DNA from 4 places in the Lysinibacillus sp. NPDC047702 genome. Region 3 is predicted to be linked to each of the others. Evidence: riboswitches for the same ligand, from Rfam matches in the RefSeq annotation. Region 3 holds a riboswitch; each other region holds the start of a gene.
What was found. A riboswitch is a leader RNA that binds a small molecule or an ion and turns the genes downstream of it on or off. The one in region 3 is predicted to bind thiamine pyrophosphate.
Positions count from the first base shown of each region.

Region 1: it holds a riboswitch for thiamine pyrophosphate, as region 3 does, so the genes downstream of both, thiT (energy-coupled thiamine transporter ThiT) here and ACQKIM_RS13295 (ABC transporter substrate-binding protein) in region 3, are expected to answer to the same signal.
Region 2: it holds a riboswitch for thiamine pyrophosphate, as region 3 does, so the genes downstream of both, thiC (phosphomethylpyrimidine synthase ThiC) here and ACQKIM_RS13295 (ABC transporter substrate-binding protein) in region 3, are expected to answer to the same signal.
Region 4: it holds a riboswitch for thiamine pyrophosphate, as region 3 does, so the genes downstream of both, thiM (hydroxyethylthiazole kinase) here and ACQKIM_RS13295 (ABC transporter substrate-binding protein) in region 3, are expected to answer to the same signal.

Region 1 is NZ_JBNNMG010000014.1:35,548-43,758, reverse strand. Features, by position in the region: gene ACQKIM_RS09655 (LutC/YkgG family protein) at 1-163, opposite strand, end outside; gene ACQKIM_RS09650 (LutB/LldF family L-lactate oxidation iron-sulfur protein) at 167-1,591, opposite strand; gene ACQKIM_RS09645 ((Fe-S)-binding protein) at 1,591-2,325, opposite strand; gene ACQKIM_RS09640 (GntP family permease) at 2,371-3,684, opposite strand; gene ACQKIM_RS09635 (helix-turn-helix domain-containing protein) at 3,796-5,592, opposite strand; gene ACQKIM_RS09630 (hypothetical protein) at 5,725-5,850, opposite strand; gene ACQKIM_RS09625 (DUF4870 domain-containing protein) at 6,330-6,662, opposite strand; TPP riboswitch at 6,787-6,894, shown strand; gene thiT (energy-coupled thiamine transporter ThiT) at 7,013-7,573, shown strand; gene map (type I methionyl aminopeptidase) at 7,758-8,211, shown strand, end outside.
Region 2 is NZ_JBNNMG010000005.1:135,648-143,858, forward strand. Features, by position in the region: gene ACQKIM_RS04545 (AEC family transporter) at 1-881, shown strand, start outside; gene ACQKIM_RS04550 (methyl-accepting chemotaxis protein) at 1,058-2,809, shown strand; TPP riboswitch at 2,875-2,989, shown strand; gene thiC (phosphomethylpyrimidine synthase ThiC) at 3,129-4,907, shown strand; gene ACQKIM_RS04560 (catalase) at 5,030-6,535, opposite strand; gene ACQKIM_RS04565 (helix-turn-helix domain-containing protein) at 6,984-8,211, opposite strand, start outside.
Region 3 is NZ_JBNNMG010000024.1:43,172-51,382, reverse strand. Features, by position in the region: gene ACQKIM_RS13305 (ABC transporter permease) at 1-481, opposite strand, end outside; gene ACQKIM_RS13300 (thiamine-binding protein) at 481-771, opposite strand; gene ACQKIM_RS13295 (ABC transporter substrate-binding protein) at 773-1,771, opposite strand; TPP riboswitch at 1,930-2,040, opposite strand; gene ACQKIM_RS13290 (hypothetical protein) at 2,100-3,290, opposite strand; gene ACQKIM_RS13285 (sigma-70 family RNA polymerase sigma factor) at 3,271-3,804, opposite strand; gene parC (DNA topoisomerase IV subunit A) at 4,037-6,475, opposite strand; gene parE (DNA topoisomerase IV subunit B) at 6,472-8,211, opposite strand, start outside.
Region 4 is NZ_JBNNMG010000051.1:11,303-19,513, forward strand. Features, by position in the region: gene ACQKIM_RS20155 (class I SAM-dependent methyltransferase) at 1-94, opposite strand, end outside; gene tpx (thiol peroxidase) at 184-687, opposite strand; gene ACQKIM_RS20165 (RDD family protein) at 824-1,444, opposite strand; gene sppA (signal peptide peptidase SppA) at 1,457-2,470, opposite strand; gene mbcS (acyl-CoA synthetase MbcS) at 2,693-4,279, opposite strand; TPP riboswitch at 4,467-4,565, shown strand; gene thiM (hydroxyethylthiazole kinase) at 4,656-5,411, shown strand; gene thiD (bifunctional hydroxymethylpyrimidine kinase/phosphomethylpyrimidine kinase) at 5,411-6,235, shown strand; gene thiE (thiamine phosphate synthase) at 6,225-6,872, shown strand; gene ACQKIM_RS20195 (alpha/beta-type small acid-soluble spore protein) at 6,943-7,161, opposite strand; gene thiI (tRNA uracil 4-sulfurtransferase ThiI) at 7,433-8,211, opposite strand, start outside.

The DNA of each region.
Region 1 (8,211 bases), on a different contig from region 3:
GTAAGATGATCAACAGCTCATCCTGAGATAAGTTTTGTAATGTTTTATGTTGTGGTGAATATCGCCATTGAGGACGCTCTACATGCACTGGTATAGATAATCGTTGAAGTCTAGAAGATAATTGACGAATAAATGTCTCACGATTTTGAATTTTGCCTACCATTCCTTATTCATCTCCTTTTTGTCGATTTTCGAACCAGTCACGGAAGCGCTCTTTTTTAGGCGCAGGGAATTCACGAATATTTGTCCAATTTTTTAACGGACCGATACCTTTTGATAAATGGTCATTTTTTGTTAATGGCTTTAAAACACTTGAAGCAACCTTAGATCCAAATTTATACATACCGCTTGATGAGGTACCAATACCGAAAATAGACATAAGGAAGCGTTCCGATACAGGTGCACGACCTTCTTTTTCGACAATGGTTTGTCGATGCTTATGCAATAATTCATGTAAAGGAATTTTTACTGGGCAAACATCTGTGCAAGCGCCACAAAGTGTTGAAGCAAACGGTAGTTCCTTATAGTCATCATAGCCACCTAGCAATGGCGATAAGACCGCTCCTACTGGTCCAGAGTAAATTGAGCCGTATGAATGGCCACCTACATGTCGATAAACAGGACAAATATTAGCGCAAGCACCACAGCGAATACATTGTAAGATAGCTTGGAATTCACTACCTAAAATTTCAGATCGCCCATTATCAACAATAACTAAATGAAACTCTTCTGGCCCATCTACATCACCATCTTGACGAGGACCACTTAAAACAGTTACATAACTAGGAAGTTTTTGACCAACTGCACTTCTTGTTAGCATATTGACGAGTACTTCAAGCTCTTCAAATGTTGGTACAAGTCTTTCCATTCCCATTACAGTAATTTGAGTTTTTGGTAGTGCTGTTGATAAGTCAGCATTTCCTTCATTTGTTACGATGCAAACAGAGCCAGTTTCAGCCACCGCAAAGTTACAACCCGTAATGCCGATATCAGCTGATAAATAATCATCTCGCAGCATTTTACGAGCATGCTTTGTTAGCTCCTCAGGACGTGCAGAGCCTTCATATTGGTGATGAGATTGGAAGCTTTCCCGCACCTGCTCTTTCTTGCGGTGTAAAGCGGGTGCCACGATATGTGAGGGTAAATCATTATCTAGCTGTAAAATATATTCTCCTAAATCGGTTTCAACAACCTGACAGCCAACATGTTTTTCTAAATAATGATTTAAGTCTATTTCCTCTGTTACCATTGATTTTGATTTGACAATTTTTTTAGCCTCTTTTTCCTTAGCGACATTAGCAATATAAGCTTGGGCTTCCTCAGCAGTAGTCGCAAAGAAAACATGTCCACCTCGTGCAGCAACCTGTTCACTTAATTTCGTTAAGTAATAATCAAGATTTGCAAGTACATGCTGACGGATCTCCTCACCAAGAGAACGCCACTCCTCCCAATGACCAAGCTCATCTGTAGCCAATTGACGATTTGTTTCTAAACGATCTTGTGCACCTGAAACGGCACTGCGCATAAATGTATTTTGAATACCTTCTCCAACACGATTGTTAAATGGCTCATTACCGACCTTCATTGGCATTATGCACGCACCTCCGTTTTGCGAGAATTCAAAATTTCAGCTATATGAAGTACTTGTATATGGGTACCTAATCGTTCTGCACGCCCACGAATATTCATTAAACAGCCTTCATCCGCACCTACTAAATAAGTGGCACCAGTTTCAATGATATGTTGTACCTTTTCATCAACCATTTGCTCGGAAATAGGTGTCATTTTTACTGAGAAGGTTCCACCAAATCCACAACAAGTTGTTTTATTAGGAAGCTCAGTATATGTTAAGCCTTTAACATTTTCTAGTAACGTTAAAGGTGCGCTTTTTACACCAAGCAAACGTGTCATATGGCAAGACATATGATAGGTCACATTTCCGTTGAAGCTAGCACCCACATCCGTAATACCAAGAACTGCTACGATAAATTGTGTTAATTCATACGTTTTTTCAGCTAATTGCTTTGCATTAGATGCCCATTCAGCATCGTTCACAAAAACCTTTTCATATTCTCGGAACATGTAAGCACAGGAACCAGAAGGGCAAACCACGTAATCAGCACCATCAAATGCTTTTATCATATTTTTCATGGCTTCCTTTGCTTCCTGAACATAGCCTGAGTTATAGGCAGGTTGTCCACAGCAAATTTGCCCCTTTGGAAAAATAACTTCACAGCCAAGATGTTCTAGAAGTTCTACAGTTGCTTTGCCCACATTTGTTTGAAACATATCTACTAAACATGTTGCGAAAAGTGAGACTTTCATGTTTGTTCATCTCCTACTGTTTAAATAATAATTGAGAGTATTTACTTAAGAATAAAGTAAGATCGCAGTAATTAATGCTGGTATTGCCGCAATAATGGGCCCAATTACTGAAACAAAAAAGATATGTTTGTAGGCATCTTTATGTGTTAATCCTATAACAGCCAATACAGTAATAACGGCACCATTGTGCGGTAATGAATCTAAACTACCGGAGGCAATTGTCGCAACGCGATGAAGTGCCTCTGGATCAACCCCTAAATCTAAATACGTTTGAGCAAGTGTTTCCATTGCGATTCCAAGTCCACCAGAGGCAGTACCTGTAATCCCTGCAAGTGCTGCAATAGCGACATAAAGAGAAATTAAGGGACTTCCAGGTATGTTGGCAAGCATTTCTGTTATCACACCAAAGCCTGCAGTTGCTGCAATAACTGTACCGTACCCGACATCAGCACTTGTGTTGACAATTGGTAGAACGGTATTTGTTGCACCCACATTAATTGCTTGTAGCTTGTTGTCTATGTATTTCCAAAAAATAATGATAGAAAGAAGCACAGTAAGCATCAATGTATAAAGGATATCTACCTTAAAAACGTTTAACGTAACAATTAAGAAGATAGGTGGCAAAATACTTAAGATAAATGGCGGATATCTTCTAACACTTGCCTCAAAAGCTTTTGAATCTTGTTTTTCGGGATTTTTCATATTTTCATATGTTTCACCACGTGCCTCTGTTTTAGATAATTGTCTTTTTAAATAGAAGCAATTAAAAAGAATAATGGTAATAGTAGCAACAATTCCAACAACAGGTGCTGCAGTAGCTGTTGTATCTAAATATTTTGTTGGAATGATATTTTGTACAGATGGTGAACCAGGTAGCATGGTCATTGTAAATGTTGCCATTCCGAAGAAAAATGCCCCCGTAAATAAATGCCAAGGTATATTCATAGCTTTAAATAATGGTTTAGCAATTGGTAAAATGGCGAAAATTACGACATATGTATTAATGCCACCTAATGTTAAAAAGGCACATATAATTACGACTGCCATTAGCGCGTTAAATTTACTATGACGTCCCATAATATTCAAAAGTTTTTCAGCTATTGAACGAGCAGCACCACTTTCTTCCATAAATTTTCCGAAAATTGCGGCAAATAAGAAGATAAGGTAGTAATTTTTCATAAAATTTATAAACCCACTCATATAGTTGCCTTGTAATGAATCTAAAATAGGCATTTGATTTAAAATGATGACGATTAAACTTGCTACTGGCGCAATAATAATGATACTGAAGCCACGTAATGCTAAAAATATTAATAAAGCCAGTGACGCAATAATCGTAAATAAACTCCATATTTCCATACCTAGACAGCCCTCCTGCTTAATAAAAATATTCTGAAAATTCAACAAGTAGGGTTTAGTATAACAATGAATACTATGAAAATACTATGTAAAAACAGACAAAGATAAGAACTATCCTTTGTCTGTTTTGGCTAATTTTATATTTTGTAAGTAAGAAAACATATAGATAGCAAGATTTAATTCGAACATAGTTTTCCCATTCTGCTCGTCAATCCCTATTAATGAAAAAATCGTTTGGAGTCTATATTTAATGGTGTTTAGGTGTACAAAGCATGCCTCAGCTGTTTTTTTTCGGTTTTGATTATGTTCAAAAAATAGCTTTAGTGTATATAACAAATCAGTTTTATGTTGATTATCGTATTCCATAATTGGTCCAAGCTTCAACTCAACATATTCTGCCATTTCCTGTGGGTCATTATTTAAAAAAAGTGTATAAGGTCCAAGCTTATCATAGGAAATGATGAATGGTGCCTGTTCTAGTGTCTGTAAATAGTCAATACACTTTGTGGAGTCCCGATATGAACTGAAAATGTTTTCAATTGTGTCAAAGTGTCTTCCGAGACCAACCATAAACGATAGTGAATTGTACTTTGTCGAGTCTTTTTCGAGGAGTACAAAAAAATATTGAATACGCTCTTTAAACTGTTCGACTGAAACTCGCAAATTGTTCATAAATAAAAAATGATAGTGTAAATCATGCTCCGAGATGAAAACTGGTAAGGAAAATAAGCGAGTTAAACGATATAGTAGTTTACTAAATTGGTGCTGCATTTTATTAGTCTGAGCAACATGATATGTTCTTCCATCAAGTTGTAGAGTAGCACATAAGTAATGAGAAGTTTGTTGCACTTCTTGACGTTTATAAAAGGCATTGAAATTTGAGTTTAAAAGCTGTTGTAACAAATATCCGTCGTATTTAAAGGAATTTTCTAGCTCCTTTTCCTCCTCAGCTAACTGTAAGGCAAATAATGCACCTGCCTGTTCTACTGCAAATAAATCTAAAGGATCCATTTGTAAATGTTGATTCATCACAATCAGTAGTATTCCTATAACACCTCGTTCTGTATGGATAGGAAATAAGTAACTTACATACGTTTCATCTTTAAATGGTATGTATACTTGATGTCTTACACATTGCTGTACAACTGTATCAAGATGCTGTGATTTTTGCTCTTTTAAAATGTCAGTAGCAAGTTTAGCTACAGGAGATGATGCAAACAATAGATCGTAAAAATCTGTCATAATTGCTACAGATTGGTCTAGTAATGATGCAAGCGTATCAATCATATCGCTGAGTCGGCCACGTGTTAAGGAAACCTGTGTTAAAGCATTATAAATGCGCTTAGAGCGTTCGTTTTGAGTAAATAATTTTGCATTTTCAATAGCAATTGAGGATTGGTTTGCAAATGCCTGTAACATCGTTAAATCACTATTTTCAAACTGTGTATCTCCTGAAAAATTGACAATTGTTAAAACGCCTATACATGAATTACTTTTATCAAGAAGTGGAGCACAAACAGCACTTTTGGGATAAGTTAAATCACCAACTGCTTTTGTATAGTTTTCTTCATACTGTGGAAATAAATCCGCCATGCTTTCTGTAACATCATTGCTAGAGTGAAATCTAAATGCTTGTTTTTGAGAGAATACCTTTCCAGTCATCCCTTCATTTGAGGCAAGGTGAATCTTTTTTAAATAAGCCAGGTTATAACCAATGGCATGCTTGGCAACTAGACGATTAGTTTCTGTATTTAACATAAACAATACCCCTGCATCAGCACCGTCTATCACATGAAGTACCTCATTCATTAATTTTTCTAATACTTGGTTAATATCGAGTGTTGAAGTAAGAACCTGTGCTGCCTTAACCAAGCTCATTAATTGTTTTTCACTATTTATTTTTAACAACCCCTCATCTGTAGTGCTAAACCCTATTTTAATATAAATCTGCTATGCCAAGTACAAATTAGAAAAAAGTTATAGAGTCAAAAAAAAGAATCTGCTGGGAAAAAGATGAGCAGATTCTTTATTTGGGATGTATTATTTCTTATAGCTGTTTTTTGGAGAAGAGGGGGCTCCTTTTTTCGCAGCAATTACTTTTTTGACAATTGGTATAACGATAGGTGCTAATTTTACGGCGGTTTTGACAACTTTAGATACTTTCATAAAAAAACAGCTCCTTTTACTAAAAGTTCTACCTGTTTATCTTCATTCAGCAGAAGACTCCCACCTCTATAGGGTGAGATGAATGCGGTTTTGGTTTCTTTTCAGTGGGTGTCCAAACACCTACTGAAATAGAGGAACTCAGTCTAAGAACGCCACGTCCTGTGGCAATTTATCTGTGCGAAAGCGAAGCGACAGCAACACACAACTGAGTGACCAACATCATGTTGCTGCCGCTGCGTTAGCACTACACTTTCGCACAAAAAACATCATGTTGCTGCCGCTGCGTTAGCACTACACTTTCGCACAAAAAACATCATGTTGCTGCCGCTGCGTTAGCACTACGCTTTCGCACAAAAAACATCTGTTGGCCCAAAGCCTCCAGCGGATGTCACGGATTTTCAAAAGAATGAATTGTGCCTGCACAATTCAAAATCCGGACGCAATTACGCCAAGGCGAAATTGATATTAAAAATGAAACATTAACGAATAACGCGAACAGCTTGCACTATATTCCAAATAACAATCCCTAGTGAGACAAGTAAGTAAATGGCAAATGATGCAAACCAAACGATCATAAACGTATTGCTACCTGATTGTGGATCAAAGGTGTTAAACGATATGGTTGAGAAGACAAAGACAGCAAAGAAGATGATACCAAATACAAACGGGATTAAATGCGATATAAGTGCTCGAATAGAGTGTCTTTTTACGTCGCTATCTTTAGAAACAAAGTAAACAATTAATGGCACAATAAAGGGTGCAAAAAAAACGCTGAGATAACTAAAGGCAGATAAAATTTTTTGGTTCTCCATAGTTGTACCTCCTTTTTTAATATTTACGCATGAAAAACAGCAAAGTTTCAAAAAATATTGTGAAAGAGAGTTGTAATCATATCCATGTTTGCGTACAATGAGGTTGTTCAAATAAAAAAGATGTAACGACCACAAGGGGAGCTGATGATGTCAGCTGAGACTAGGCACGTAATGCCTTAACTCTTTGAACCTGTAAGTTAACACTTGCGTAGGGATGTGGATAGAAACCGACACTTGTACGATGTGAGGCTCTGTCCTGGCATTGTTTTTTTTTGCCAGATAGAGTCAAAAAGTAATTTGATTTCTATTCCTGCTCTTGTATCCTACATCGGAACAAAGGAGAGAATAATATGGACAAAAAAAGACTTTTAATGCTTGTGGAGATCGCGATATTCGCAGCGATTGGCCTTGTGCTTGATCAGATTTCCTTTAAAGTATGGGCACAAGGCGGCTCTGTTAGTCTAGTGATGGTACCAATAATTTTAATAGCCTTTCGCTGGGGTCTTTTACCTGGTCTGACAACGGGCTTACTTATTGGTGTTATGCAAACAATGTTTGGTGCTACAGTTGTGCATTGGTTACAAGGCTTACTCGATTATGGCGTTGCCTTCACAATAGTAGGCTTGGCTGCAATCGTACGTCAACCAGTTCTTGAGGCTGCAAACAATCTAAACAAAACGAAAATGGCGGTATATATTATTGTTGGAACTGTATTAGCAGGATTTTTACGCTATGCAGCACATACCATTGCTGGCGCTGTATTTTTCTCGGAGTATGCTGGCGATCAAAATGCATGGATTTATTCAATTATTTATAATGGAACATATATGCTACCAGCAACAGTTTTAACTGCCATTGTTGGTGTTCTGTTATTTACAGCAGCACCACAATTAATGCAGCGAAAATCATAAATAATCTACCCTTCACAGTAGTGGAGGGTTTTTGTATCGTATTTAACTACTCGCTGTGAAATATTGCTACATTTTAGCACTTTGCAATTTATGAGGGCATACAATATTTAAAGCGTTTAACGTTTTATGTCAAACAAGTTATGTTATATTAAAGAGTAGATATTAGATGAAAGGGACGTTAAAAATGATTGTAAAAACGCAAGAAGAGATTGAAGCCTTTAAAAAAATCGGTCGTATTTGTGCTGAAATTCGTGAGGCAATGAAGGCTGCGACAAAACCTGGTGTAACAACACTTGAACTCGATGAAATTGCTGGCCGTATGTTTGCTGAGGCAGGAGCAATTTCTGGACCTAAAGGAGAATATGACTTCCCAGGATACACATGTATTAGTGTCAACGAGGAGGTAGCACATGGTATTCCAGGAAAACGCGTGATTAAAGAAGGAGACATCGTCAACATCGATGTATCTGGTTCATTAAATGGCTACTTTGCAGATACAGGCATTTCATTTGTAGTGGGAGAAGGCTACGAAGATAAAGAAAAGCTCTGTCGTGTGGCAAAAAGTGCCTTTGATCGTGCCATGACAAAAGTAAAGGCTGGATCAAAATTAAATCAAATTGGTAAAGCTGTTGAGCGTG
Region 2 (8,211 bases), on a different contig from region 3:
TTCTTGTGCTTGGCGCGATGTTGCAAAAGAAATTTTGCTTCAATCTAAAAGCACTCTCTCAGCTTATTACCTATTGCTTCATGCCCGCTGCTGTTTTTGTTAATTTATATGAAACAAGCGTGGAGTTCTCTGTGCTGGGAGAAGTTGCGATATTTATTGTACTTTTTATTGGCAGTCAAATGGTGCTAAGTCATTTCTTAGCGAAAGGGCTTGGTTTAGTTAAAACAGAGGCTGCGGTGTTTAAAAATAGTGTCGTCCTTATTAATTCAGGAAACTACGGAATTCCTGTTGCACAAATGATATTCGTGACACAGCCAATTGGTGTAGCGATACAGGTTATTCTTGTGATATTCCAAAATATGACTACCTATACATATGGCTTATACAACTTAATTTCCTCAACAAAATCAGGTATGTCTATTGTAAAGGATTTCCTTAAGATGCCTATCATTCATGCCCTTATTATAGGGGTAGCGATGAACTATTTCGATATTGCAGTGCCACAATTTATTAAAATTCCTATAGATCATGTGGCAGACGGTTTTATTGCTGTGGCATTAATCACGTTAGGTGCACAATTATCACAGCTTGAAATTAAATCTATGTTTAATAAAACCGTTATCATTAGCTGTTTTACAAGACTGATTTTGGGACCAGCAGTTGCTTTACTCATTATTTATTTACTCGGCTTAGATGGGGTAGTGGCACAATCATTATTTATCGCTAGTGCTTTTCCAACATCCCGAAATAGCTCAAGTTTAGCTTTAGAGTATGATATCGAGTCAGCAACAGCCGCTCAAACTGTTTTATTTTCAACAATAGTGAGCTGTATTACAGTAACAATTGTTATTTATCTTGCGGAATTATTATTTCTTTCATAACATATCACGTAAAAAAAGGAATAGGCTTAAGGCTTATTGCTTTTTTTTATGCTTCAAAAGTAAAATGAAGAAAATAATTAGAAAATAAAAGGATGTTTGTTAGTTATTGTAATTTCAAATATATACATAGGGTAAATAGGTTTTTGATAATAATATTGAAAGGGGCGATCATAGCTTTGCGTAAAGGTATAGAGTTATGGAAGAAATTCATTATCTTATTAATCGTTATTATGATTGTTTTTAGTGTTGCTCTTGGACTTATTGTCTATAAGAGCACAAATAACATAGTGGAGTTAGCGTTAAAAGAGAATAGTATGATTCTAGCAAGAAATGTTGTGGGACAGCTTGATTCAGAGAGATATGAGTTGCTAGCTAAAAATCCAGATAATCGCTCGCTGTATCTTGATTTACAGAAGGAGCTTACGACAATACTGAATACCAATTATGTAACGTATATCTATGTATTCAAGGGAACACCTGAGGGTAAACAATCAATGGTGCTGGTGGATGCTGGAGATCTCACTAGTGAGGAAACCTATCAAATTGGGGATATTATGGAGGATGTTCCATATGAAAGTGTTGTAAAAACAATCTCCAATAATGAGAATGGCTTTAGTGAGTTTGTTTCTGTAGAGGGGTGGGGAGATTTTATTTCTGCTTATGCACCTGTTAGAGCAGAAAATGGTGAAATTGTTGCATATGTTGGACTAGATATTGAGAGCTCCATTATTTATGGCATTCAAAAATCTGCTGTAACAAAGTACTTGCCTATACTTTTAGGCATTGTCATTTTATTGAGTGTCGTTATGATGACGACATTGTATTTGTATATGCGAAAATCACTGAAGCCAATATTTATCATGAAACGAGCAACAATAGCCTTTACAGATGGAAATATGGCAGAAGCTCAACATATATTGGATGAAATAAGCTTTGAATCAAATGATGATATTTCTGATTTTAGCAGCAAATTTAAAGAGATGATGCAATCCATGCATCAAATTATATTTAACCTTTCGGGGATTGGCACAGATATTTCTAAGGCCACTGATAGTTTACAGGAGGTAGGAAATAATGTGCAGCACTCAAGTAACAGGCTGATTGAAAGTGCAGGGGGAATAGAGGAGAGTGTGGATCGACAAAGAGACCTAGCGACACATTCCTTTAAAACAATTGAAGAGATGACGGCAGGAATTATGCAGATATCAGCCTCTGTTTCTTCCGTTATGAAAAGCTCATCCAATACAGCGAATCTTGTGAAGCAAAGTCAATCGGAAGCGGCAATGATTACGGATCGGATGAATGGCGTGGCAGATTTGGTGACGCATACGGCAAATAATGTGAATATTCTTGGTGAAAGATATAGCACAATCGAAGAAATGATAGGTGTTATTCAAAGTATTGCCGATCAAACAAATTTATTGGCGTTAAACGCGGCGATTGAGGCAGCGAGAGCAGGTGAACATGGTAAAGGCTTCGCTATTGTCGCGGAAGAGGTGAAAAAACTGGCGGAAATGACAAAGCTGTCGGCAGAAGATATTCGTCAGCATATATATGAATTTAAAATAGTGACAGAGACGGTGTTAAAAGAAATGGACCATAGTACTGTTGAAGTTAAAGAGGGAGCTCATTTAGTGATGGCTATTAGTGATGAGCTAGATCATTTGTTTGAAGCAGTAAAAGTAGTTGAGGAAGATGTTCAAAATGTTTTTGAGGTTACAAACACAATGTCCAAAAACACGAACGTCGTTTTATCGGCATTAGAGCAAACTAATGAGGCATCCGAGGCTGTTTTGTTGGAAACAAAAGAAGTAGCCGATGCATCTAAGTTGCAAGAATTATCATTGGGTCAACTAAGTAGAACGATTCATGAATTAACGGAGCAGGTAAAGCGTTTAGAGTTTATGAAGCAAAAATATAAACTCTAAAGTAAAAAATAGTAATGATGCTTCCATCTCTTAGCAATATCTGTTACACTAGCATCAAACTTAATAGCATTAACTAGGGGAGTCTGATGAGTCAGGCTGAGAGGGAAACGCATAGAGGTTTCTTGACCCTTTGGACCTGATCTGGCTCATACCAGCGTGGGAAAGTTAAGAAATTATTGCGAGCTCTTTACAATGCGATAATTATACCTTTTACAATCATAGCCGGATCCAAAATTTTTTGGATTCGGTTTTTTTATTTTTATTGGGTGAGCTAGATTCGGTCCTTGTATGAATTTTCTATAAGGGAGAGAAGCGGGTCATGACAACAATTAGCGAAAAGAACATTACCATTATGTCAAGCTTTGATGGTAGCAAAAAGGTTTATGTAGAGGGATCAAGATCAGATATTTTAGTGCCGATGCGTGAAATTGCATTAAGTCCAACGACAGGAAGCTTTGGAGAAGAGGAAAATGCACCAGTCCATGTGTATGATACGAGTGGTCCATATACTGACCCTGCCTATAAGGTAGATATTACGAAGGGCTTGCCAGCGTTGCGAAGTGAATGGATTAGAGAACGAGGGGACGTAGAGGAGTATGTGGGGCGTACTATTAAACCAGAGGATAATGGTTTCCGCAAAGCGGATGATCCGCGTATAAAGGAAAATACCTTTCCGGATTTATCAAGAAATCCTCTGCGAGCTAAAAAAGGTAAAAATGTAACACAGCTTCATTATGCACGAAAGGGAGTTATTACACCTGAAATGGAGTTTGTAGCTATTCGCGAAAATATGGATCCTGAATATGTTCGCTCGGAGATTGCGGCGGGGCGTGCCATTATGCCTTCTAATATTAATCATCCTGAGGCAGAGCCAATGATTATAGGACGTAATTTTCATGTGAAAATTAATGCCAATATTGGGAATTCAGCAGTGTCATCATCTATTGCAGAAGAGGTAGAGAAAATGACATGGGCAACACGCTGGGGCGCTGATAATATTATGGATTTATCGACTGGTAAGCACATTCATACGACACGTGAATGGATTATCCGTAATGCCGCGGTGCCGGTTGGAACAGTGCCGATTTATCAAGCGCTTGAAAAGGTAAATGGTATAGCTGAGGATTTAACGTGGGAGGTGTATCGAGATACGTTAATCGAGCAAGCAGAGCAAGGGGTTGATTACTTCACGATTCATGCGGGTGTGCTATTACGTTATGTACCGCTAACGGTAAATCGTGTGACAGGTATTGTGTCACGGGGAGGTTCAATTATGGCCCAGTGGTGCTTATATCATCATCAAGAGAACTTTTTATATACACATTTTGAAGAAATTTGTGAAATCATGAAAACATATGATGTTGCCTTCTCGTTAGGGGATGGTTTACGTCCCGGATCAATTGCAGATGCCAATGACGAGGCACAGTTTGCAGAGCTTGAAACGTTAGGTGAATTAACACAGATTGCCTGGAAGCATGATGTACAGGTGATGGTGGAGGGACCGGGGCACGTGCCAATGCATTTAATTAAAGAGAATATGGACAAGCAGTTAGAGGTGTGTAAGGAGGCTCCTTTCTATACTTTAGGACCACTGACAACAGATATTGCACCAGGCTATGACCATATTACATCAGCTATTGGTGCTGCAATGATTGGATGGTTTGGTACGGCAATGCTATGCTATGTGACACCAAAAGAGCATCTGGGCTTACCAAATCGAGAGGATGTTCGTGTAGGGGTGATTACGTATAAAATTGCTGCACACGCTGCTGATTTAGCGAAGGGGCATCCAGGAGCACAACAGCGAGATGATGCGCTTTCAAAGGCACGCTTCGAATTCCGCTGGCGTGATCAATTCAACCTGTCTTTAGATCCAGAGCGTGCAGTTGAATACCATGATGAAACATTACCAGCAGAGGGGGCAAAAACTGCTCACTTCTGTTCAATGTGTGGACCCAAGTTCTGTAGTATGAGAATCTCACAAGATATTCGTAATTATGCTAAAGAAAAAGATGTAAATACGACGGAGGCAATTCATCAAGGGATGCAGGAAAAGGCTGAGGAATTTAAAAAAGCAGGTAGTCAAATTTACCAATAATGAAAGCAATGGCTTATGTCAAAATATAGACATAGGCCTTTGCTTAATCAAAAAAACTCCATGTGAATGGTAGATTCACATGGAGTTAAAGTTGGATTTGGATATCAATAATAAGTGGAAAATTAAACGTTAGTTGGTTGTTTTACGTATGGGTTAGCAAGATCCATACCTTCTAATGAAAGACCCATTGCTTTTGCAACACCCTCACCATATGCTGGATCAGCTAAATAGCAGTGAAGAATGTGGCGGCGCTTGATGAACTCTTCAACAGATGCCATATCATTTGCTGTATTTTCGAATAGACGTTGTTGTTCTTCTGCAGTCATAAGGCGGAATAGTTTACCTGGCTGCTCGAAATAGTTGCTATCATCTTCACGGAAATCGTGGATACCTGCGTGACCATCAATACGTAATTCTGGCTCTTTATAATCTAAGTTGTGCTCCCACTCACCGTAGCTATTTGGTTCATAGCCTAAAGTTGAACCAAGGTTGCCGTCAAAACGCATAGCGCCATCACGATGGAAAGTACGGAATGGACACTTTGGTGCATTTACTGGAAGCATATAATGATTCACACCTAAGCGGTAGCGTTGCGCATCTGCATAAGCAAAGATACGTCCCTGTAACATTTTGTCTGGTGAGAAGCTAATACCAGGAACAATATTAGATGGCGCGAATGCTGCTTGCTCAACCTCAGCAAAATAGTTGTCTGGGTTTTTATTTAATTCGAATTCACCTACAGGAATTAATGGGAAGTCTTTTTTATACCAAACCTTTGTTAAATCAAATGGGTTATATGGTAGTTCACGAGCTTGTTCCTCAGTCATTACCTGAATGTACATCATCCATTTAGGGAAATCGCCTTGTTCAATGGCACCATATAAATCACGTTGGGACGATTCACGGTCTTTACCGACTACATCCTCTGCTTCAGCACCTGTTAAATTTTTAATGCCTTGTTCTGTGCGGAAGTGGAATTTTACCCATACACGCTCGTTTTCAGCATTGATAAAGCTATACGTATGAGATCCAAAACCGTGCATATTACGGTAACCAGCTGGAATACCACGGTCAGACATTACTATTGTGACTTGGTGGAGTGCTTCTGGTAATGAAGTCCAGAAGTCCCAGTTTGAGTTTGAGTTTTTCATATTTGTACGCGGGTCACGTTTTACCACGTGATTTAAATCAGTAAAATGTAATGGGTCGCGGAAGAAGAATACAGGCGTATTGTTCCCAACTAAATCCCAGTTACCTTCTTCTGTATAAAATTTAAGGGCAAAGCCACGAATATCTCGCTCAGCATCTGCTGCACCACGTTCACCTGCAACTGTAGAGAAACGTGCAAACATTTCTGTTTTCTTTCCAACCTCTGAGAAGATTTTTGCTTTTGTATATTGAGTAATATCATGCGTTACAGTAAAAGTACCAAATGCACCTGAACCTTTTGCGTGCATACGACGCTCAGGAATAACTTCACGGTTGAAGTTTGCTAATTTTTCAACTAACCATACATCTTGAAGTAAAAGAGGACCTCTTGGACCTGCTGACATAGAGTCATGGTTGCTTACTACTGGAGCGCCACCTGCTGTTGTAAAACGACGGCTACGATCATTTGCGTTTGTCATAATAGTTTACCTCCTGAAAAAAATTGTGAGTCAAACTCTTCATCAATAACTATAACAAATACAAACTAGAATTGCTAGTACATTATAATAATTATCGTTAAAGAATTTTTATTGTAAGATATAAACTATTATTTTATGTGGAGAGTAGTAGAATTATGCAAAATTACATTACCCAAACGCAGATTTTTGAAACAATATTAGAATTAAGAAAAGGAGATGAAATGCTTTTAAATCGTAATTAGGATGATTTTTTTCTCTATTATGCTCAATTAAAGTAGACTGTAATCTAAAATTGCGCATTACACTTCCATCACACAAACACATTCTATTGAAATATCATTCTCGATTTTTAGTGATGCATCGATATGCTTGTATACTAAATATAATGTGAATAAATCACTGTTTTCATTGACAGAATTGAAAATAGGATATGCTAAATGAAAATTCATTAATAAGTTTTCCGATAGCGATTGGGTGTTATGCCTATCTGCTGTTTAAAAATCTTAATGAAATAATTTGGATCTTCAAATCCATTTAATTGTGCAATCTCACTAATAGCAAAATCTGTATCCACAAGCATTTTCGTAGCATTATGAATCCGAGCCTGCTGTAGGTAACGTTTAAAGGGCAAGCCTTGCTTCTTTGAAAAAATCGTACTTAAATAATTGGGGCTAATCCCTAATTTATGGGCAACGAAGGGTAAAGATAACCTGCTATCCTGAAATTGTTGATTGATAATTTCTATTGCCAGCTCTACATAATCAGTTCTTTTCTCCACTCTTGCCTCATGAGCCAGCTCAATAAGCCTTTGTGTAAATGAAATGATGCCATTTAGTATGGTATAAAAAATAGGATGTTCGATAATTAAATGAAAAAGTTGTCGGTAATGTTGCTCGATAGCCGCTTTCTCATGCAATTTATACTTCAGCATGAAGCGGCGAATTTGCGCTAAGACACTAGTTAGATGAATACGTAAGTCATCTTGCTCATAATAAATTCCTTCATTGGATAGCTGATATAAAAATGTTTTAACGGCCTCAAGATCGCCTTCCTCTAAACTACTAATCAGTAACTGTTGCTCCTCTGGTGTTAACAAAGGATCAAATGGCTGTGCTTCGAGTTGTTTACTCGCATAAAAAATATGCCCGAATCCCTCGTAAAAGCTTTGATGAAGGGCACGCTTTGTGAAGATATACATATTTTTAAGAGTTGTAGGTTCTCCATCATATATCCCAATATTTATGGAGCTATTGCTTGTTAGGCGCCATTCCTTTATCAGCGTACGTACATCCTTTTCCACAATCTTCATATCATTTGTTTGAAATAAGCAGACGATACTATCAGATAATGGGTAGACTTGCATATGATAGTGAATTGCTGTTTGCTGCAGCCAGTTAAATAGCTTGTTCAATGTTTCTAACTGTTCAGGCTCAATCATTGTAAAATATATAGTCGCCTCAATGGAGCTAGGCTTACTATCTATAAATAACTGATAATAGAAGGATTCTTCTGAAGTTTCCTCAACAGTAGCATTATTTACTTGTGGTGTACGAAGGGAGATAGTTGTAAGCTTTTGCTTCAATACCTCTAAATCAATAGGTTTTACAAAAAGGTGCTGTACCTGTAGATCAATGGCTTTTAACGCATTTTTAAATAAGGGCTCTGTTGTCATTGCT
Region 3 (8,211 bases):
GTGCCTTTGTTGCCCCAATCATCTCAAAATAATGCTTCAACTCCGGTGAGGTTTGACGAAAGCCATCCATTGCTGCAATAACAATTGGGAAAAAGCATACAAGACAAATAATGATAAGTTTAGGTAATAAACCAAAGCCAAACCAAATAATTAATAACGGTGCTAGGACGAGTATAGGAACGTTTTGTGACATAATGAGAATGGGATAAAGTAGCTCTCGAATAAATGAAAAACGATGCAGGAGCACAGCAACTGCTAGTCCACAACCTATGCCAATAGTAAGTCCTAGTAAAGCTAATTTCACTGTTGCGAAGGCATGAGGCATAAATGTTTCATACGATTGTATACCTTCTGTCAAAATAGCACTTGGTGCCGGCAATAACCAATGCGGTATATCTGCTAAACGCACGATTAGCTCCCATATGAATAAGAGGAAGGCGATAAAAATTATCGTCCTTCCCTTTTGTATTGCCCACTTCATCACTGGTATTTCTCCGTTAATGTGCCCATTGTAATCCCAGTTGGCTGATATAAAATTTTCACTTGCGTAATAACATTGATGGCACCAAGCTCTATCATCTTGATATTCATTCGTTCAATAATTTGTAGTAACGTTGTCAGCTCACCCTCCATTGTCGTTTCTAAAGGGTGCACCTCATATTTCACACCTGATGCATCAATAATAGCAATGGCTGCATCAACAAATGGAATAACATCTTCATATTTTTCTGTTTTCGGGATAATTTGTACACTGATTAATGAGTTTGCCATATTACTTTGTCTCCTTTTTCGGTAAAAAGTCGTTTGTAAATGCTTGTTCTGCGTTAAATTCGCCCTCTAAAACGTTGTTGCTAGTCATCCACTTCGCGTAGTTTTCCCAGACAGTTAACTTTTGCTCGCCCCATTGAGCAGCGTCATCCTGATACTTATCTGCCAGCCACTCCTGACTTTTATGCACAAGATCTTTATCTAAATCAGGTACTGCCTCAAGTAAAACATCTGCTGCCTCACTTGGATTACTGATCGCATATTCATAGCCCTTTGCCACGGCAGCGACAAATGCTTCAACTGTCTTTGGATCATCCTTAATCATTGTTTCATTCGTAGCTAGAACGGGTGTATAATAATCCAGTTGATCACTATAATCTGTTAAATACAGCATGTTCAGCTTTTCACCACGAAGCTCAGCTTCAATTCCAGTCCAAGCATAATAAATCCATGCAAAATCAATATCTTTTTTCATCATTGTAAAGAAATCGATATCGCCGGCATTAATAATATCTAATTTATTTATATCTGCATTTTCAGTTTGCATTAATGATTGTAGAACGGCCTGCTCAAGAGGAGCTCCCCAGCCACCATACGTTTTCCCTTCAAATTCCTTTGGTGATGTAATGCCTTTAGAGGCAATTGAGGCAAAGCCAGAAGTATTATGCTGAATAATCGCCGCAATCGATACTAGAGGTACATCCTGTACACGAGCCTGTGTAATTCCCTCCTGATAGCTTATACCAAACTGTGCCTTGCCAGACGCCACAAGCTGATCCGCTCCTGCGTCACCAGGTTGTAAAATATCAACATCTAAGCCCTGCTCTTCAAAATAACCTAATTTCTTAGCAACATATAGCCCTGTATGATTTGTATTTGGTGTCCAATCGAGTACAACGGACACCTTTTTTAATGCATGTTCATCCTTGTTGGTATCCTTTTTTTCGCTACAGCCAGCTAATGTTAAAAGGGCAGCCATAAGAACCAATAACCATTTTTTCATGCTGAATCCTCCCAGTAAATAGTGTGAAAGTGTTCATGAGTGAATGTTTTAACCAGAAGAAAGCGTATTCATAGAATATCTGTAATTAATGTAAAGAAAACATAAAAAAACGCCCAGGAATCCTCCCAGACGTTGTGCAATCAATATCAAAAACTTACTTTTTTTGAATAGATGTTCCCTACGCTGGTACGAGCCAAATCAGGTTCAAAGGGTCAGCGTCTAACGGACACAATCTCAGCTGGCAACTACCAGCCCCCCTACATTCTTTACATATGAACTTTTCGTTGATTATTATACCCATATCTCACTGTAAATAACAAGGCTCTTTTTAATGAAAACGCTGTAAAAATAATTTAATCGCATCATCTCTCGCTTCAAGCATTCCATCCTCAGTGAGATACTTTTCATTTAGCCCAAATACCTGTAATGTCCCTTCCTTATTATAACGTGGCACTAAGAGAGCTAATGAAACATCTTTAAAGGCGTAAAGTGGTGTTAATGAACCATCTTCTTCGACTTGATAGAATCTAAAGCGGTAATGTTCCTCCTTCGGTATCCATTCGTAAAGAGCAAGATTATTCTGATAGGCTGTTAAAGTAAGGGCAATTTTACCATCAAGTTTATGATAGGAGCCATCTTCTAAATCAACATATCCTACCTCAAAGCTTTCTCCAGTTCTAAAAGAAGCATAGATTTTATGGTCAGTCATTGACATGTCATGTATGCGTTTAAAAGGTAAATCGTAGTGTTTTTCTTTTTCCGTTTGAACATCATAGAGCGTAAAGCGGACCGTTTCTACTCCATCTTTTTTAAAGGCACTTGGTAGGAGCAATTGATTGTCCTGATAAATTGGCTGGCTTACTGCACTATTATCAAAGGCTTGTTTAAATTGTTTTACCTCATTTGTACGCAGATTTGTTAAGCTATAAATGGTATGACCTGTCCTTGTATCAGATATTTCTGTCAGTAGCGTATCATCTTCTAAATCCATAAAAGTATCCGTAGGAAAGCCTTTGACCTCTAATGTTACTCTATTTTTTACGAACATAGATTTCCTATCATCAACCATCCAAGCAAGCCAATCTTCATTTACTAACATTTTTGAAATAGGGAATTTACTTGTTACTTCCACTTTTTCAATATGTGAATCGAGTGCATAGGAGTAAATGGTACTGCCTTCGTAATAATAAAAGGAGTTCGTTGCATCATCAAAGACAGCTGTAGATAATGTATGAGCAGATCGACCAGGGATACTAATTTCTTCATAGGATTGCTCAGTTATTTGCGAAATCGTCAATTGTTCCTTTATTCCATCTATAAAAGGATAACTTAATAATGCCGTAAGTGCTAAAGCTGAAATTCCTACTGCTACAGGTTTCCACATATGTTTTTTTACAGGGATTTGCTGTTGCTCAAATCTAACATGAGCAGCCTCTAATATCTCTTCTTTTTTTTGGGGAGTTAATGCTAATTGATCTGGTATAGTAGCCTTTAATCGATTACGTAAATTCATTTCCATTATAAAACCCCTCCTTTTCTAATTGGATACCTACTCGTTTTCTCCCTCTTGCTAGCCTTGTTTTCACTGTATTGATTGAACATTGTAAAATGGATGCGATATCGGTGATAGATAGTTCATCATAGTAATAAAGCCAAAGAACCTCTCGATATTTCGTTTCTAATGTAGTAATACTGTGAGCAATAACATCCATTTCCTCCTGCTTTAAAATTTGAGATTCCACTGAAATAGAGGCTTCCTGCTTTTTAAAAAGTCTAGTTAACTCTGTTTTCCTATATGCCCAGCTTTTAAAGTAATTATGACACTCGTTGACGACCATACGGTATAAGTAAGTTTTGACACTAGAACGCCCTTCAAATTGCTCCATATGAATGTAATAGCAGATGAACACTTCCTGCACAATATCCTCTGCCCTTTCTTTACTTTTTACATATGTATAAGCTAGTCGAAGTAAGTAATGACCGTATAAATCCATAGCCTCCTGTAAATGTATATCTCGTTGTTGTTTCTTCAAGCAATTCCCTCCCTTCATCAATTTGTAAAGTTAGACAAAGCACACTGCTCATTGGTTTCATTTTTCCATTAATTTTATATTAATGGCATTATTCAACTGGTGCTGAATAACGATATAAAAACCAGCACTCATAAAGGAGGGCACTGAAAAACTAAAAAAAGTCGATTTGCATCACATTTTGTGGCAAATCGACTTTTTTAGTGTCCTTCTCATAAAGAGAACAGGCTTTAATCTAGCTTGGATTTTGTTCTTTTTTTGCTGTTAATACATGTGAGATCTGTCCGTCAGTTGCAATATCTACTTTAAACGAGCCATTTGAATGACGATCTGCACGGGTTAATGCATGAACATCTACGACCTCTTGTACACCTTTTTCAGTTTCAATGATAACATGCTCCTCATCTGTCGCTTTGACAACGGCAACGATACGATGAGGGTTTGCTTTTAATTCAGTTAAAACCTTTAAGCCCCGTTTCGCGCGACTAGCCATCTCTACTTCAGCTACATTCATTTTCTTCACAGCACCTCGCTGCGTTACAATAACAACATATTCTGTGTCGTTTGGCTGTAAAACATTGACACCAACAAGTGCTTCCCCATCTTTTAAGGTAATCCCTTTGACACCACCAGTTTTCACACCAGTTACTGGTAACTCCTCCATTGGGAAACGGATGGCATAGGCTGTATCCGTTGTTAATAATAATTCAGTGTCATCCGTAACGAAATCTGCAAATATCATTTCATCGCCAGCTTTTACATTCATTGTTTTTATCGGCTTCGAATAACGGGTAACTGCATAATCTGCCAAAGGAGATCGTTTAATTTGTCCATCTTTCGTAGCCGTTAAAATATAGGTATTTGCTTGTTCAAATGTCTCGAAACCATAGACCGCAATAATAGATTCATCCTCTCCAGTTGGCACAATACTCGATATATGCTGACCGAGATCCTTCCAGCGAATATCTGGGAGCTCATGAACAGGCTGGTAAATATAATTGCCTCGATTTGTGAACAGCAACAGATGATGCTGTGTATTTAAGTTTTCTTCATACAATAAATAATCCGAATCCTTCATCGCAATATCCTGACCATTTGAGGCTGCATGAGAACGTGTAGATGTACGTTTAATATAACCATCCTTGGTTACAGTAACGACAACCTCTTCACTTGGTACAAGGACATCTAATGTAATTTTGATTTCTTCAATTTCTTGTTCAATTTTCGAACGACGTGGCTCTGTAAAGCGTTTTTTAATATCAAGTAACTCCTGTTTTATGACGCGGATAAGCTTTGCTTCACTATTAAGAATGCCTTCTAGCTTGGCAATCAATTTATTTAATTCATCCTGTTCTTGGCGAAGCTCTGTAATGTCTGTGTTCGTTAAACGGTATAATTGCAAACTAACAATTGCCTCAGATTGCACCTCTGTAAAGTCAAACTTAGTTTGTAGATTTAGTTTCGCATCTTTTTTATCATTAGAAGAACGGATCGTAGCAATCACTTCATCTAAAATAGACAATGCCTTAATTAAGCCGTCAACGATATGCGAACGATCCTTAGCCTTTTGTAGATCAAAAATCGAACGGTTTGTAACGACCTCTTTTTGATGGGCAATATACGCATCAAGTAATAAAGGTAATGTCATCATCGTTGGACGACGATTATGAATGGCAATCATATTAAAATTATAAGCTACTTGTAAATCCGTAGTTTTAAATAAATAATTTAAAATACCATGCCCTGGTACATCTTTTTTCAGCTCAATGACCACACGTAAGCCTGTACGGTCCGATTCATCGCGAATTTCCGCAATACCTTCTAGACGCTTATCGACGCGTTGCTCATCTATTTTTTTCACAAGATTCGCTTTATTAACATCATATGGCAATTCCGTAATGATGATCTGCTCTTTGCCGCCTTTAATAGGTTCCACAACAGCTTGCGCACGGACAATGATTTTACCACGGCCTGTTTCATAAGCTTTTTTAATACCATCAACACCTTGAATAATACCACCTGTTGGGAAATCGGGACCTTTAATAACTGTCATCAACTCATCAACCGTTGAATGAGGCTTTTCTAAGCGCATTAGAACACCGTCCATCACCTCATCAAGAGCATGAGGAGGAATATCTGTTGCATAGCCAGCTGAAATACCTGTCGAGCCATTCACCAGTAAATTTGGGAAGCGTGCTGGTAACACAGTTGGTTCCATATCCTGATCATCAAAGTTTGGTACGAATTCAACAGTTTTCTTGCCAATATCACGTAGCATCTCTGCGGCAATAGCTGATAGTCTTGCTTCTGTATAACGCATCGCTGCTGGTGGATCACCATCAACAGAGCCGTTATTGCCATGCATTTCAATCAGCATATGACGCGCTTTCCAATCTTGACTCATGCGCACCATAGCTTCATAAACTGAGCTATCACCATGAGGATGATAGTTACCAATTACATTTCCGACCGTTTTAGCGGATTTACGAAATGGTTTATCGTGTGTATTCCCCTCAGAAAACATTGCATATAGTATACGACGCTGCACAGGCTTAAGACCGTCACGTGCATCAGGCAACGCGCGGTCTTGAATAATATATTTACTATAGCGACCAAAACGGTCACCCATCACTTCTTCTAAAGGTAAATCTTGAAACTTTTCCGTACTACTCATGCTTGGTCCTCCTCTTGTTGGATGAATTCATTGTCTAAAATATTTGAATCATCCTCCATACCGAAGTTTACATTGGCTTCGATCCATTTTCGACGCGGTTCAACTTTATCGCCCATTAATGTTGTGACACGTCTTTCAGCTCGTGCACCATCCTCAATCGTTACACGAATTAACGTACGTGTTTCAGGGTTCATCGTCGTATCCCACAGCTGGTCTGCATTCATCTCACCAAGACCTTTATAACGCTGCAATATGTAACCCTTTCCAACTTTTTTGATGGCCTTTTGTAAATCATTTTCAGTCCAAGCATATTCAATCACTTCTTTTTTACCAGTACCCCTTGAAACTTTATACAATGGTGGTAAAGCAATAAAGACTTTGCCTGCTTCAATTAATGGGCGCATGTAACGATAGAAAAACGTTAATAGCAACACTTGAATATGTGCACCATCCGTATCGGCATCGGTCATAATAACGACTTTATCATAGGCTGAATCCTCAACAGAAAAATCTGTGCCAACCCCTGCTCCAATTGCATGAATAATCGTTGAAATTTCCTCATTTTTCATGATGTCCTGCAGCTTGGCCTTTTCCGTATTAATGACTTTACCGCGCAATGGTAATATGGCTTGGAATGTACGATCTCTCCCTTGCTTTGCGGAGCCCCCAGCAGAATCACCTTCGACTAAATACAGCTCGTTTTTCGCAGCATTGCGAGATTGTGCGGGTGTTAATTTTCCAGAAAGTATGGTACTGGCCTTTTTGTTTTTCTTGCCATTACGTGCATCTTCCCGTGCTTTACGAGCCGCTTCACGAACTTGCTGTGCACGAATAGCTTTACGCACAAGGGATGCGGATAGCTCGGCATTTTCCTCAAGCACATATAAAATTTGCTCAGAAACCACACTATCTACGGCAGAACGAGCCTCACTCGTCCCTAGCTTGCCTTTTGTTTGCCCCTCAAATTGTAGTAAATGCTCAGGAATACGTACAGACACAATCGCTGCCAGACCCTCTCGAATATCTGTTCCTTCAAGGTTTTTATCTTTATCTTTTAACAGACCAATTTTTCTTGCGTATTCATTAAACACACGAGTTAATGCTGCTTTTGCGCCTGTTTCATGTGTGCCGCCATCACGTGTACGAACATTGTTAACAAAGGACAGAATTGTTTCTGAATAGCCATCGTTATACTGGAATGCAAATTCTACTTCAATATCATCCTGGATCCCTTCCACATATTTGACAGGATGAAGAACGTCTTTTTCCTCATTCAAATACGCAACGAAAGCTTCAATGCCGTTCTCATAAAAGAACACATCACCTTTGCCTTCCTCGCGTTCATCGATTAACTCAATTTTTAAGCCCTTCAATAAAAATGCCGACTCGCGTAAACGTTCTGCAAGTGTATCATAATTGAATTTTGTAACAGAAAAAATCTTGTCATCTGGTAAAAAATGGACTAGAGTACCTTTTTGTTTCGTACTGCCGATTTCTTCAAGCGTTGTGGCTGGATGGCCACCATTTTCAAAGCGTTGGCAGTATTTCTTCCCATCGCGGTGTATGGTAACTTCTAAAAATGTTGATAACGCATTAACGACAGAAGAACCTACGCCATGTAAACCACCACTCGTTTTATAGCCGCCTTGTCCAAATTTACCGCCAGCATGTAAAATCGTAAAAATAATTTCAGGTGTTGGCTTCCCCATCTTATGCATACCAGTTGGCATTCCTCG
Region 4 (8,211 bases), on a different contig from region 3:
CTAGAACGCCTTCAAGCAATGTAATATCTTGTTCTTTTTCTATTTTCTCAGCATGTTCATTAAGCATACCAAATAACTTCTCAATATTTTCCATAGATAACTTCCTTTCACGCAGAAAAGAGCTGTGACAAAAACTTGTCACAGCCCCTTTGTCTAGTAATATCTTAGCCTAAAAGCAGCATTTTATGCTAGTGCTTTGACAGCTTCAATCGCCGCTTCATAATTTGGATGGTCTGTTGCCTCTGGTACATATTCCACATATGTCACTTTGTCATCTGCATCCACCACGAAAACTGCACGCGTTAGAAGGCGTAATTCTTGAATATATACCCCATATGCTTCACCAAATGAAAGGTCACGGTGGTCTGAAACTGTTTGAACAGCATCAATACCTGCAGCACCACACCATCGTTTTTGAGCAAACGGAAGATCAACAGATACTGTATAAATCACAACATTGTCTCCTAAGTTTGCTGCTTCCTCGTTAAAACGACGTGTTTGGGCATCACACACACCAGTATCTAATGATGGTACAACACTAAATAAACGAATTTTCCCCTCTGAATCTTTTAATGTAACAGGTGATAGGTCGTTCGCTAATACTGTGAAATTTGGTGCTTGATCGCCAACCTTTACTTCGTTACCTACAAGTGTTACTGGACCATTTTTAAATGTTACTTGTGCCATATAAACGCCTCCTAATCTTCATATGTACTTAATATTACTAAATGAAGGGAATTGTTTGCAACTAAGACAACTCCGTAATTCAATTTCAGGCATCACATAAAAGAGCTGTCTCATTTTCTTGAGACAGCTCAAATTACTATTCCTCTTTTTTTTCTTCCAAAATGTCTATATCTTTTTCTATGAGTGGTTCAGTTGGAAGACTATCCTCTTTGATTGGAAGTGATGGTTGTGTTAGTACCTTTTCAATAAACGTATTTTCATGCACAACGGTTGTATCTGCAAAGAAATCATGCAAACCTTTATTGTCAGGTAAAATAACTACAAGAATATATAGCGGCATAAAAATATTACAAATAATCCGCCCAATCCAATCACGAAATATCACATCAGACCAAGTGAGATTATCATGCTTTAATGAAACCACACGCAATCCAAATACCATTTTTCCTAATGTTTGCCCAAAAAACTTAGTCATCAGGACAAAATAACTATAGTAGAGAATAACAGTAATTATTGAAATCGGTGCATACCATACTGTGTCAGATAAAGACCAATCCATTAGATAAAAAATAGGGTTAACAAAAATACCACCAACTGCTGTTATAATAAATCCATCTAATAAAAATGCCCAAAAACGTATCCAAAATCCTGCTGTTTTTTTAGCATAGTTTTTATTCGTGATCGTTTCTTCTGGATCAATTAGTAGCGTATTGCTGAGAGAGGGTGAACCTTGCATAACAATTTCATGGTTTGTCATTGTACTCCCTCCTTAGTATTCGCCGTATAAGTACATCATTTTCGGTGCTTTATAATCTGTCATAATTTTCATCAGCATTTTTTCCTCAGTAGATGGACCAAACACAGATCCAATCTTCATTCCGACATATGATTGCCAGCCACCCATTTCATATGAATACTCAAATAGTTCAGCATCTTGTAAACCAAAGTCTTCACGTAATGCAGTAATCGTTGCTTCCTCATCACCAATTTCATCGATTAAGCCGGATTCAAGTGCCTTTGTACCACTAAGTATTCGACCGTCAGCAACTTTTTTAACATCTTTCTCAGACATATTACGTCCTTTTTCAACAATATTAACAAATTCCTCATACGTTTCATTAATCATATCCTGCATCATGGTACGCTCTTCTGTTGTTACTTCACGCATAGGACTTAGCATGTCCTTATGCTCACCAGATTTAAATGTTTCATATTTAATACCAACTTTTTCTGCCAAAGCCTGATAATTGATTGATTGCATAATAACACCTATTGAACCCGTTATTGTATCGCGCTGTGCAAATATCTTATCGGCTGGTGCTGAAATGTAATAACCTCCTGAGGCAGCCATAGAATCCATAGAAACATAAATTGGAATTTGTCGCTCTTCTTTAATTTTTAAAAGTTTTTTATAAATTTCTGCAGATTCCTTAACACCACCACCTGGTGAATTAACACTTAAAACAACACCTTGTATTGAATCATCATTTAAAATATTATCTAATTGGTCTAAAAAGAATTGATGATCATATGCTACTGGTTGCCATAACGAACTTGAACCAATATCTTGTATCGCCCCATCAACCTTTAAATAGGCTATCCGCTTATTTATACTACCGTTTTCAATAACTGTCTCCATTACTGATAAATTATCACTAGCCATTAAGCTATCAAAATTACCAAAGAAATCTGATTTAAATATCGCAAATACAGTGTTTATACCTAAAGAAAATACAAGTAATACACCTGCAATAATTAAAGCAGTCCATCTTTTTACATTCATGTCTTTCCGCCTCCTCTACACGTTATACGAATAACTTTCTAATATGTTTCATTTTTTTGCAATCTTTGCAAAAGGTTATGCTCATTAACATTACCGAATATCATAAAAAAAATCAAAGCTCGATAAAAAAACATGAACTTTGATTTTCGACATTATTTCCTAGGAAATTATTATGTGAATTATTGCTTTTGACAAAAACCTCAACAAAATGTCAACCTGTAACTATTTAATGGCACATTTATTTTTTTCTTGTTGACGCAGCTCAATACGACGGATTTTGCCAGATGATGTCTTTGGCAATTCAGTTACAAATTCAATAGCACGAGGATATTTATATGGAGCTGTTAAAGATTTTACATGATTTTGAAGTTGCTTGATAAGACTAGCATTTCCTATCTCTCCATCATTAAGCACCACAAATGCCTTCACAATATTTCCTCGAACCTCATCAGGACTTGCTACAACTGCCGCTTCTTTTACTGCTGCATGTTTCATCAAAGCGTCTTCTACTTCAAATGGTCCTATTGTATAGCCAGATGAAATAATAACATCGTCTCCTCGTCCCTCAAACCAAAAATAACCATCTATATCTTTATATGCTCGATCACCAGTGATATACCAATCACCTCTAAATTGTAAGCTAGTGCGTTCAGGATCATGTAAATATTTTTTAAATAATGCAGGTGTCTCACGATGTACAGCAATGTCACCTACTTCTCCTACTGAAACAGGATTTCCTAAATCATTGATAATATCTATTGTATTTCCTGGAGTTGGTTTACCCATTGAGCCGATTCTAGCCTCCATACCTACCATTGTTCCGACTAATAATGTATTTTCAGTTTGCCCATAACCATCTCTAACCTGTAAACGGAAAACATTCGAAAATACTTTTATTACATCACTATTTAGAGGTTCTCCTGCTGAAACAGCCTGACGAACACTCTCTAAATTAAAATCTTGTAAGTTTTCTAATGCAGCCATAAATCGATATTCAGTTGGTGTACAGCACAGGATATTAATATTGAATTTCTCAAGAAGTGTAAGATATGTTGCCGCATCAAATTTACCTTTGTACACAAATGCGGTTGCACCACTTCCCAATGTTGCGAGGAACGGACTCCAAATCCATTTTTGCCAGCCTGGAGCTGCTGTAGCCCAAACAATGTCATCTTCCTGTACGCCTAACCAATTCGGCGCTGTTGTTCGTAAATGAGCATATCCCCAGCTATGTGTATGTACTGCTGCCTTAGGATTGCCTGTTGTACCACTTGTATAAGCTAAAAATGCATTATCTGTACTTTTCGTTGGCGTAGAACTTATGTAGTTTGTTGGTTGATTTTGCATTTTTTGTAGTAATGACTGCCAAGGTTCATGTGCTACTCCTATTACGAATTGCTGCAAGCCCTGTAAGTTTTTCACGTTATCAAATTGCTCAATATATGGCTGATAAGCAACTATACCCTTTGCATTAGCATGGTGTATGCGATATTCTATATCCTTCGTTCTTAGCATTTCGGAACTAGGAATAATCGTTAAACCGATTTTTAATGCAGCAATATAGACAATATAGGCTTCTACAGATCTAGGCACCATTACAATTAATACATCACCTTTTGTTAAACCTTGGTTTGTAAAAACATGTGCAGCCTGATTTGCCTTTGCAAGTAGATGTGCGTATGTAATAAATTTAACATCATTATTTTCATCATAAATAATTAGTGCATTCTTGGTTGCATCCTGTGCATATTTTTCAATTTCCTCTGTAATATTGTACCATTCAGGTGCAATTAAATCTTGTCTTTTCATGGCAAATGCCTCCCTTTTGCTATGACTCATTATAAAACTCCATTTTTATCATTTTCAATGGTTCGCACTCTATTTTAGAAAAGTCATGACAACTATCATACTCTGTTATATGGCATCAGTCACGTTCATTGTCAAAACTAGCTATTGAACAGGAAAGAAAAATATGGTACATTTTGGTCAACTAAAAGCATAATTGCAGGGGGACTCATTTGGAGTTGAGAAGGTAAAACCTGACCCTTTGAACCTGTTAGTTAATACTGACGTAGGGAGCAATTCACATCTAATTCACTGATGAAAGGCTCTTTTGCGTGTATTTATTACACAAAAAGGAGCCTTTTTTGCATGCTTACGTCCATCCAATAAAGGAGGACTTAGAATGATTTTTCAAACTATCCGCAAAAAAAATCCACTAATTCATTGTATTACAAATTATGTGGTGGCAAATTTTCAAGCAAACGGCCTATTAGCAATTGGTGCCTCGCCAGTTATGGCTGATGCCAGTGACGAGGTTGAGGAGATGGTTGCAATTGCCTCAAGCTTATTGATTAATATTGGTACACTTAATGACAAAAAGAAAGAATCCATGTTACTTGCTGGGAAAAAGGCCAATGCACTTGGCATACCTGTAGTATTAGATCCTGTTGGCGCTGGAGCTACAACCTACCGAAAACAAACTGTACAACATCTGTTAAATGAGATCGAATTTGCAGTAATTCGCTGCAATATTGGAGAACTTGCCGCAATTGCCAATGTAGAATGGCAGCAAAAGGGTGTAGATAGTGGCGCAGGTTCAATATCTTTAGAAGATGAAGCGAAGAGAATTGCTCAGCTTTATCATTGTATAGTGATTGTCACAGGTGAAAAGGATTTAATAACTGATGGAAATCAACTGCAATGGATTACAGGTGGGAATTCTCATATGACAGAGGTCACTGGAACTGGCTGCTTATTAAGTGCCATTTGTTGTGCTGCTTACGTAACTGGTCATCAGCCTTATCACCAATTAATAGAAGTACTAAGATTTTATAAAAAAATTGCTGAACAAGCAGGTTCTACTACACAATACATTGGTGATTTTCAAATTGCTGTATTAAATGAACTCTATCGTCTTTCAAAGGCTGGTGAAGAATAATGCAGGTTGTAATGACTATTGCTGGATCTGATAGTGGCGGCGGTGCAGGTATACAGGCTGATCTAAAAACCTTTCAGGAATTAAAGGTGTTTGGAACTTCTGTCATTACAGCATTGACTGCCCAAAATACCCTTGGTGTATCTAATGTCATGCCCATTGAGGCAAACTTCGTTAAGCAACAACTACAGGCACTATTGGAGGATTTCTCAATTAGTGCAATGAAAACAGGCATGCTATTTTCCTCTGACATCATTCAAACTATTTCACAAATGATGGCTAATACTAAAGTTCCGCTTATTGTAGATCCTGTGATGATCGCGAAGGGCGGAGAAAGCTTATTACAACAAGACGCAATTGATGCCATCATGAATCTTTTACTGCCAATTGCAACCATTGTAACTCCGAATATCCCAGAGGCAGAAAGGCTTACTAGTAGAGAAATTAAAACTTTAGCTGATATTAAAGAAGCAGCCTATCTCTTATTACAAACAGGAGTACGATGTGTCATTATAAAAGGAGGGCATCTAGCAGATAAGGATTTCGCCATTGATTATATATTTTTTCACGATGGACAGTCTTTTTCTATGCAAACTCCTCGTATTTCTACAAAAAATACACATGGTACTGGCTGTACGTTTTCAGCAGCCTTAACTGCTTTTTTGGGCGGTGGTCTTCCTATAAAAGAAGCGATTATAGAAGCAAAAAAATTTATTCAATTAGCAATAACATATGATTTAGCTCTGGGTAAAGGGCATGGACCGACAAATCATTTTGCCTATCAAAACTATAAGGAGTCCTGTGAGGTGACTATTCATGAATCGTGAAGATTTACAGCTATATTTTATAATGGGCACAGGAAATGTAGTACATCAGGAGCCACTACACGTTCTTGAAAAAGCTTTACAGCATGGAATTACCATGTTTCAGCTACGAGAAAAAGGGCCTCGAGCCTTAACTGGACAAGAATATGAAAATTTTGCCCGTCATTGTCAAAAGCTTTGCCAGCGGTATAAAGTGCCGTTTATTATCAACGATGATGTAGAGCTTGCAGTAAAACTTACAGCAGATGGAATCCATATTGGTCAAGAGGATTTCCCTGTATCTAAAATTCGTGAAAAAATTGGAAAGATGATACTAGGTGTTTCAGTTCATTCTCAAGCTGAATTGCAAACTGCGCTACAATATGGGGCAGATTATGTAGGAATTGGTCCGATTTTTGCGACCACTTCTAAAAGTGATGCAAATCCACCAAGTGGAACAAAGTTTTTACAGTACGTCCGCATTGAAAATCCTGAGCTCCCCATTGTTGCAATCGGAGGCATAAATTGTTCAAATGGACAATCAGTTGTTAACGCTGGTGCCGATGGTATCGCCGTTATTTCTGCGATTTGTGAAAGTGAGGATATTTCCAATACCGTAGCAATATTCAAATCATTTTTTATTGAGGATAAAAAGATCTAAATGTAAACAAACTAAAACCAGTGCCTTTTACGGTCACTGGTTTTAAGTTTAATAATTACTTAATCAGCAATTATTGATTGTTGTTTGGCATACCTTTTAATTGAGATTCTGCCATTTGTACAAGACGTTTAGTGATTTCACCACCAACGGAACCGTTAGCACGAGCTGAAGCGTCAGCTCCTAATTGAACACCAAATTCTTGTGCAATTTCGTATTTCATTTGATCTAGAGCTTGTTGTACACCAGGTACTGCAAGCTGGTTTGAACTGCGGTTGTTGTTTGAAGTCATGTCTCTCACCTCCTTGTGAATATAGAATGTGCGATATTAGATTTTTAATACAAAATTTTTAGAGGTAAATTGTACCTCTAAAGGAAATAGAGGAAAAACTAAAAAAAGCCACCTCAAAATATGCTTTTGAGGCGACTTACAATCAATTACGTTCCAGCATCATTGCCTTCGGATTTCTTCAAGCTCGCTAAGCGCCTCTTCAAAATCCGTGACATCCGCTAGGGCTTTATCTTGATTCAGCGAATATTGAATCAAGATAAATTTCTTCTACTTATAAAAGGTCTGCAAATTTATCAGCTTCTTGTTCTTTTTTCGGGAAAATATAGACCTCCCGATTTTTCACAGCACGTTCAATTAATTCATCAAAATCCGAGAAGCTTTCATAATGCTCAACCTTCTCAAGCTTTGGTTTTGTTTTTGGACTTGCAGGTGTAAAAATGGTGCAGCAATCTTCAAACGGCTGTATAGATGTTTCATATGTGCCAATTTTCTCAGCAATATTGATAATTTCTAATTTGTCAGTTGAGATTAAGGGACGTAAAATTGGTGTATTGGTTACTGCATTTATTGCTGTTAGACTTTCAAGTGTTTGACTCGCAACTTGTCCAAGACTTTCACCTGTCACAATAGCCAGTGCATTTATTTCCTCTCGTACCTTATCAGCAACTTTTAACATCATACGACGAGTAGTTGTCATTGATACATTAGAAGGTACCTTTTCTTTAATCAATACTTGAATTTCAGTAAACGGAATGACATGTAAACGAATACTTGCGCCAAACTTCGTTAATTCATTTGCTAGTACCTTAATCTTTTCCAATGAATTTTGGCTTGTATATGGTGGGCTAAAGAAATGTATCGCCTCTAAGCGTACACCACGCTTCATCATTAAATAGCCAGCGACTGGACTGTCTATTCCTCCAGAAAGCATTAAAAGCGATTTCCCATTAGAACCTACCGGCATTCCTCCTGCACCAGGAATCACTTGTGCCATCATATAAGTTGCATCATGACGTACTTCTACACGAAGCTCAATATCAGGTTTCTTTA